One region of the Streptomyces sp. TM32 genome, then DNA from elsewhere that is predicted to be linked to it. Evidence: predicted binding sites of a transcription regulator. Region 1 holds the regulator's gene; the other holds the start of a gene.
What was found. The regulator HrcA, encoded in region 1, represses chaperone genes, less so after heat shock. The targets are predictions, from matches to a motif close to TTNGCACTCNGNNNNNCNGAGTGCNAA.
Positions count from the first base shown of each region.

Region 2: groES (co-chaperone GroES) is a predicted target of HrcA. The motif match lies at 2,575-2,601, and genes of this name have one in related genera.

Region 1 is NZ_SDIG01000082.1:19,100-22,818, reverse strand. It holds gene EST92_RS18855 (nitronate monooxygenase) at 1-355, opposite strand, end outside; gene dnaJ (molecular chaperone DnaJ) at 450-1,586, opposite strand; gene hrcA (heat-inducible transcriptional repressor HrcA) at 1,587-2,603, opposite strand; gene EST92_RS18840 (MBL fold metallo-hydrolase) at 2,799-3,536, shown strand; gene EST92_RS18835 (DUF3097 domain-containing protein) at 3,599-3,719, shown strand, end outside.
Region 2 is NZ_SDIG01000008.1:80,310-84,028, reverse strand. It holds gene EST92_RS03795 (ester cyclase) at 1-263, shown strand, start outside; gene groL (chaperonin GroEL) at 358-1,983, opposite strand; gene groES (co-chaperone GroES) at 2,118-2,426, opposite strand; gene EST92_RS03780 (FtsW/RodA/SpoVE family cell cycle protein) at 2,963-3,719, shown strand, end outside.

The DNA of each region.
Region 1 (3,719 bases):
GCAGGATCGCGAGCTTGGCCTCGTAGCCGTCGTCGACGGGGCCGTCGGTGTCGCCGAGCTCGGTCTCGTACCAGGCGGCCTCGCCCGCGAGTTGCTCGCGGTAGACCTCGACGACGGAGCCGTCGGCCAGGGACGGCTGCGGCATGAAGAGGTTGACGCCGAAGGGCCGGTCGGTCAGCGACCGCAGCTGTTTGATCTCCTGATACATCCCGTCGGCGGTTTTGTAGCCGGCGGCGAGGAAGCCGAGACCGCCGGCGCCACAGACGGCGGCGGCCAGCTCGGGCCCGGATCCGCCGCCCGCCATGGGGGCCTGCACGATCGGGTGGCGGCAGAGATCGGTGAGCGCGGTGGGCATGACCACATCGTGTCACGCCCACCGCCTCGCCCCGCATCGGGGCCACGCTGTGGCGGCTTGCCGGGGCACGCCGCCGCACCCCGGCCCACCTGGGCTATCGCCCGTTGAAGGCGTCTTTCAGGCGCGAGAACAGCCCCTGCTGTCCGGGCTGGAACTGCCCCGTGGGCCGCTCCTCACCGCGGAGCTTGGCCAGCCGCCGGAGCACCTCTTCCTGCTCGGGGTCGAGCTTGGACGGCGTCTGCACCTCGACATGGACGATGAGGTCACCGCGGCCGCCACCGCGCAGATGCGTCACCCCGCGCTGGTGCAGCGGGATGGACTGGCCGGACTGGGTGCCGGGCCGGACGTCGATCTCCTCGACCCCGTCCAGCGTCTCCAGCGGGCACTTGGTGCCCAGCGCCGCCGCCGTCATCGGGATGGTGACCGTGCAGTGCAGATCGTCGCCGCGCCGCTGGAAGACCGCGTGCGGCAGCTCGTGGATCTCCACGTAGAGGTCGCCGGCGGGGCCACCGCCGGGGCCGACCTCGCCCTCCCCCGCGAGCTGGATGCGGGTGCCGTTGTCGACACCCGCGGGGATCTTGACGGTCAGGGTGCGGCGGGAGCGGATCCGTCCGTCGCCGGCGCACTCGGGGCACGGCGTCGGTACGACCGTGCCGAAGCCCTGGCACTGCGGGCACGGCCGGGACGTCATGACCTGGCCGAGGAAGGACCGGGTGACCTGCGAGACCTCACCGCGGCCGCGGCACATGTCGCAGGTCTGCGCCGAGGTGCCGGGCGCCGCGCCCTCGCCGGTGCACGTCGTACAGACGATGGCGGTGTCGACCTGGATGTCCTTGGTCGTGCCGAAGGCCGCTTCGTTCAGCTCGACATCGAGGCGGATCATGGCGTCCTGACCCCGGCGGGTGCGCGAGCGCGGGCCGCGCTGCGACGCGGTGCCGAAGAACGCGTCCATGATGTCGGAGAAGTTGCCGAAGCCCGCGCCGAATCCGCCCGCGCCCTGGCCGCCGGCCTGCTGCGAGAGGGGGTCGCCGCCGAGGTCGTAGACCTGCTTCTTCTGCGGATCCGACAGGACCTCGTAAGCGGCGTTGATCTCCTTGAACCGCTCTTGGGTCTTGGGGTCCGGATTCACGTCCGGGTGCAGCTCGCGCGCCAGCCGACGGAAGGCCTTCTTGATCTGGTCCTGCGAGGCGTCGCGGCCGACGCCGAGGACCGAGTAGTAATCCGTGGCCACTTACGACTCCGCGAGGATTTGTCCGACGTAACGTGCCACTGCGCGTACCGCTCCCATCGTTCCGGGGTAGTCCATGCGGGTCGGTCCGACCACGCCGAGTTTGGCGACTGCCTCGTCGCCCGAACCGTAGCCGACCGCGACGACCGATGTGGACGTCAGGCCTTCATGGGCATTCTCATGCCCGATACGTACGGTCATGCCCGAGTCCTTGGCCTCCCCGAGCAGCTTGAGCAGCACCACATGCTCCTCAAGGGCCTCCAGCACCGGCCGGATGGTCAGTGGAAAGTCGTGCCCGAAGCGCGTGAGATTGGCGGTACCGCCGATCACGAGTCGCTCTTCGGTCTCCTCCACCAAAGTCTCCAGCAACACCGACAGCACTGTCGAGACCGTGCCGCGGTCGTCCTGCTCGAAGGACTCCGGAAGATCCTGCACCAACTGCGGCACATCCGCGAACCTGCGGCCCACGACCCGGCTGTTGAGCCGTGCCCGCAGGTCCGCCAGGGACGTCTCGCCGAACGGCGCCTGGCAGTCGATCAGTCGCTGCTCGACCCGCCCGGTGTCCGTGATCAGTACGAGCATCAGGCGGGCCGGGGCCAGCGCCAGCAGCTCGACGTGCCGGACCGTGGAGCGGGTCAGGGAGGGATACTGGACGACCGCGACCTGCCGGGTCAGCTGCGCCAGCAGCCGGACCGTGCGGCCGACCACGTCATCGAGGTCGACGGCGCCGTCGAGGAAATTCTGGATCGCCCGCCGCTCCGGGCTGGACAGCGGCTTGACGCCGGCCAGCTTGTCGACGAACAGCCGGTAGCCCTTGTCGGTCGGGATCCGCCCGGCACTGGTGTGCGGCTGGGCGATGAACCCCTCGTCCTCCAGGGCTGCCATGTCGTTGCGGATCGTCGCCGGGGAGACCCCCAGCTGGTGGCGCTCGGTGAGTGCCTTGGAGCCGACCGGCTCCTCCGTCCCGACATAGTCCTGGACGATGGCGCGCAGCACTTCGAGCCTGCGTTCACTGAGCATTCCGCGCACCTCCAGTCCGGCCGTCCCGGCGTCTCGTTCCTCCTGGCACTCACACGGGCAGAGTGCCAGGCCCTGAGCCAGTGTACGGCCGAGTAGCACAGCCACGGCAAGGGCGGCCGCGCGGAGCACCCGCCCGATGACCGTGTTCGGGCGATCTGCCGGGCAACGCTATCGCGAGGGCGCTAGCGTCTCGGTATGCACACTGCTTGGGAAGAGGCCGGCTGGGAACGGCTTGGTGACGGTGTCGCCAGGCGCCGGATGCCGAGGTGGGACGAGACGATCGGGGTGATCGCGGGGACCACCGGCGTCATGATCGTCGACACCGGTGCGACCCTTCGCGACGGCGCGGAGCTGCGCCGGACGATCCGCGGCGTACTGGGCCGCGACGTGACGCATGTCGCGCTGACCCACCCCCATTTCGATCATGTGCTGGGCACCGCCGCCTTCGCGGGCGTCGAGGTGTTCGGCGCGGCCGGCCTCGGCGACCTCCTGCGGCGCGGCAAGGACGAGCTGCGGCACGACGCGGTACGGCACGGCGTCGACCGGGACGCCGCCGCGGAGGCCGCCGACCTGCTGGTCGCCCCGCACCACCACGTCCACGGCCAGCTGACCGTCGAACTCGGCGACCGTCAGGTGCTGCTCGCCAACGTCGGCCCCGGGCACACCGCCCACGATCTCGCGGTCCTCGTACCGGGCCGGCAGGGCGCACCCGAGATCGTCTTCTGCGGCGATCTGGTCGAGGAGTCCGGTGAGCCCCAGGCGGGCCCGGACGCGCTGCCGCAGCAGTGGCCCGGCGCGCTGGACCGGCTGCTGGCCCTCGGCGGCGAGGACGCGGACTACGTCCCCGGCCACGGCGCCGTGGTGGACGCCGCCTTCGTCCACGCCCAACGGGACGCGCTGGCGGCCCGCTTCGGCGTCGCCCCCGCCCCCTGACCCCTGCCGGGCCGCCCGTCTGCCCGGCTGCCCATCCCTCTCCTGCGAACAGAACAGGCCCCATGCAGAGCAAGCGCTACAGCCCCGACCTGACCCCGCCCTGGAAGAAGCAGCGGCCGGCCCCCGAGGTACCGGCCGACCCCGATCTGGTCGTCGAGGAGGTGACCACGGGGTTCTGCGGCG
Region 2 (3,719 bases), on a different contig from region 1:
TCATGCGCGGTGACGTCACCAGATGGCGCGGTGCCTTCGACTTCGCCTTCCGCCTCGACGACCAGATCGCCCAGGGCGACGATGTCGTCACACGGTGGACCTGGACCGGCACGCACCAGGGCGAATTCATGGGCGTCCAGCCGACCGGAAAGAAATACACCATGACGGGGACCACGACCTTCCGGTTCCGCGACGGAAAGATCCAGGAAGGCTGGTGGCACTACGACGTCGTGGGCCTGATGCGGCAACTGGGGGTGTTCTGACCGGGCCGTCAAGGATCACGCACGAAGGCCCCTGTCCCGCTGCTGACGAGCGGGACAGGGGCCTTTGCGCCGACCGTGCGGCGATGGCTGTGCGTCAGTGCGCGTGACCGTGGCCGTGCCCGGCCTCGGCCGGCTCGTCCTCGGCGGGCTTCTCGACGACCAGGGTCTCGGTCGTCAGCAGCAGCGAGGCGATCGACGCGGCGTTCTCCAGGGCGGAGCGGGTGACCTTGACCGGGTCGATGACGCCGGCCTTGACCAGGTCGCCGTACTCGCCGGTGGCGGCGTTGAAGCCCTGGCCCTTGTCCTGCTCGGCGACCTTGGCGGTGATCACGTAGCCCTCCAGGCCCGCGTTCTCCGCGATCCAGCGCAGCGGCTCGACGACGGCGCGGCGGACGACGGCGACACCGGTGGCCTCGTCGCCCTCCTTGCCGAGGGAGCCCTCCAGCACCTTGGCGGCGTGGACCAGAGCGGAGCCACCACCGGAGACGATGCCCTCCTCGACCGCGGCGCGGGTCGCGGAGATGGCGTCCTCCAGACGGTGCTTCTTCTCCTTGAGCTCGACCTCGGTGGCCGCACCCACGCGGATGACGCAGACGCCACCGGCGAGCTTGGCGAGGCGCTCCTGGAGCTTCTCGCGGTCCCAGTCCGAGTCGGTGGTCTCGATCTCGGCCTTGATCTGGGCGACGCGTCCGGTGACGTCGTCGGCCTTGCCGCCACCGTCGACGATGGTGGTGTCGTCCTTGGTGACGGTCACCCGGCGGGCGGTGCCGAGCACGTCCAGACCGGCCTGGTCGAGCTTGAGGCCGACCTCCTCGGCGATGACGGTCGCACCGGTGAGGGTGGCGATGTCGCCGAGCATGGCCTTGCGGCGGTCACCGAAGCCGGGGGCCTTGACGGCCACGGCGTTGAAGGTGCCACGGATCTTGTTCACGACCAGGGTCGACAGGGCCTCGCCCTCGACGTCCTCGGCGATGATCAGCAGCGGCTTGGAGGCACCGGCCTGGATGACCTTCTCCAGCAGCGGCAGCAGGTCCTGGATCGAGGAGATCTTGCCCTGGTGGATCAGGATGTACGGGTCCTCGAGGACGGCCTCCATACGCTCCTGGTCGGTGACCATGTAGGGCGAGAGGTAGCCCTTGTCGAAGGCCATGCCCTCGGTGAAGTCGAGCTCCAGACCGAAGGTGTTGGACTCCTCGACGGTGATGACACCGTCCTTGCCGACCTTGTCCATCGCCTCGGCGATCAGCTCGCCGACCTGCTTGTCCTGGGCGGACAGGCCGGCCACGGCGGCGATGTCGGACTTGTCGTCGATCGGGCGGGCGGTCGCGAGGAGCTCGTCGGACACGGCCTTGACGGCGGCGTCGATGCCCTTCTTGAGCGCGGCCGGGGAGGCACCCGCGGCGACGTTGCGCAGGCCCTCGCGGACCAGCGCCTGGGCCAGCACGGTGGCGGTGGTGGTGCCGTCACCCGCGATGTCGTTGGTCTTGGTCGCCACCTCCTTGACGAGCTGGGCGCCAAGGTTCTCGTACGGGTCGTCGACCTCGACCTCACGGGCGATGGTGACACCGTCGTTGGTGATCGTCGGGGCGCCGAACTTCTTGTCGATGACGACGTTGCGGCCCTTGGGGCCGATCGTCACCTTGACGGTGTCGGCAAGCTTGTTGACGCCGCGCTCAAGGGCGCGACGGGCGTCCTCGTCGAACTTCAGGATCTTCGCCATGGGTTGCTTCAAGTCCTCTCATTGCGATCCTCGGCCACGCAGTGGGGACCGCTGTCGCTCAAACGAACTGCGCCCCTGCCCCGGGTTGTTTAGACGCGGGAACCAGGGGCGCAGATCACGGCAAAACCGGTGACTTACTTCTCGACGATCGCGAGCACGTCGCGAGCCGAGAGCACGAGGTAGTCCTCGTTGTTGTACTTCACCTCGGTGCCGCCGTACTTGCTGTAGAGCACGACATCGCCGACGTTCACGTCGAGCTCGATGCGCTTGCCGTCCTCGACACGGCCCGGGCCCACGGCCAGGACGACGCCCTCCTGGGGCTTCTCCTTGGCGGTGTCCGGAATGACCAGGCCCGAGGCCGTGGTCTGCTCGGCGTCGAGCGGCTGGACCACAATGCGGTCCTCAAGCGGCTTGATGGCAACCTTGGAGCTGGTGGTCGTCACGATCCGACCTCCCCCTTCGGAGATCTCACGGGGTTAACTGTCTGAGGTGGCGACCAGGTGGATCCGTCGTCGCGGGTGCCGGACCTGCCCGTCGCTGTATGTCTGGCACTCCCCACTGGAGAGTGCCAACGCCGAGACTATGACGCGGTTAGCACTCGGTCAAGCGGAGTGCCAGCGCGGCGGGGGGAGGGTTCCACCGTCCTGGGTTGACCCGCCGTACGGCGGCGCGCCCCGGGGCCACCCCCCGACCCCAACCACGACCCTCCGGGCCGGAATCCGGGCAGGTTTCCAGGCAGGCTTCCGGGCAGGTCTGCGGGACGACCTCCGGACGGTTTCTACTAAATCGGACACACCTTCCCTTCCCTCGCAACCACGTCACGGGCTGCCCCGTCTACCTCTTTGCTGCCGAACCGACGAACCGGGCGCGCGCCCGGACGGCCGGCGGCGTCGACGACCGATGGCGGAGGACTCGCGTGCGTGGACTGACCAGCGTTCCCCGGGCTGCCAGGGAGCGGGAGAGCGATGCCGAACGCACCATGACGTTCGCCGCCCTCGCGCAGGCACCGGACCGCCGGCGGACCGAGGCGTGGCTGCTCGCCGTCGTCGTCCTGATCGCGGACTTCGGCTACGCCTACACCGGTCTGTCGATGACCGGCCGGCTGCCCAGCGGGCTGACCGGCTTCGCCGTCAGCATGTTGTTCGTGGCGCTGGTGCCGCATCTGGTGCTGCGCCGCTTCGCACCCCGCGCCGATCCGCTGATCCTGCCGCTGGCGACGCTGTTGACCGGCATAGGCCTGGTGCTGCTGCACCGCCTGGACGTCACCTACGCGCAAACGCCCCGGCTGAAGATCGCCGAGGCGGCGAGCGGCCAGCTGGTCTGGACGGTGATCGGGGTCGCCGTGTGCATCGGCATCCTGCTGGTGCTGCGCGACCACCGCATTCTGCAGCGCTACATCTATCTGACGATGGTGGTCGCGCTGGTGTTACTGATGGCGCCGGCCTTCTTCGGCGCGGACATGTACGGCGCCAAGCGCTGGATCCTGCTCGGGCCGCTGTCGCTGCAGCCCGGCGAGTTCGTGAAGATCATGATCTCGGTGTTCTTCGCGGGCTATCTCACCGTCAACCGCGACGCCCTGGCGTTGGCCGGGCGGCGGGTGCTGGGCGTCCAGCTGCCCCCGGGGAGGCAGCTCGCGCCGATCTTCACGATCTGGGTGATCAGCCTGCTGGTGCTGGTCTTCGAACGGGACCTGGGCACCTCGTTGATCTTCTTCGGGGTCTTCGTGATCATGCTCT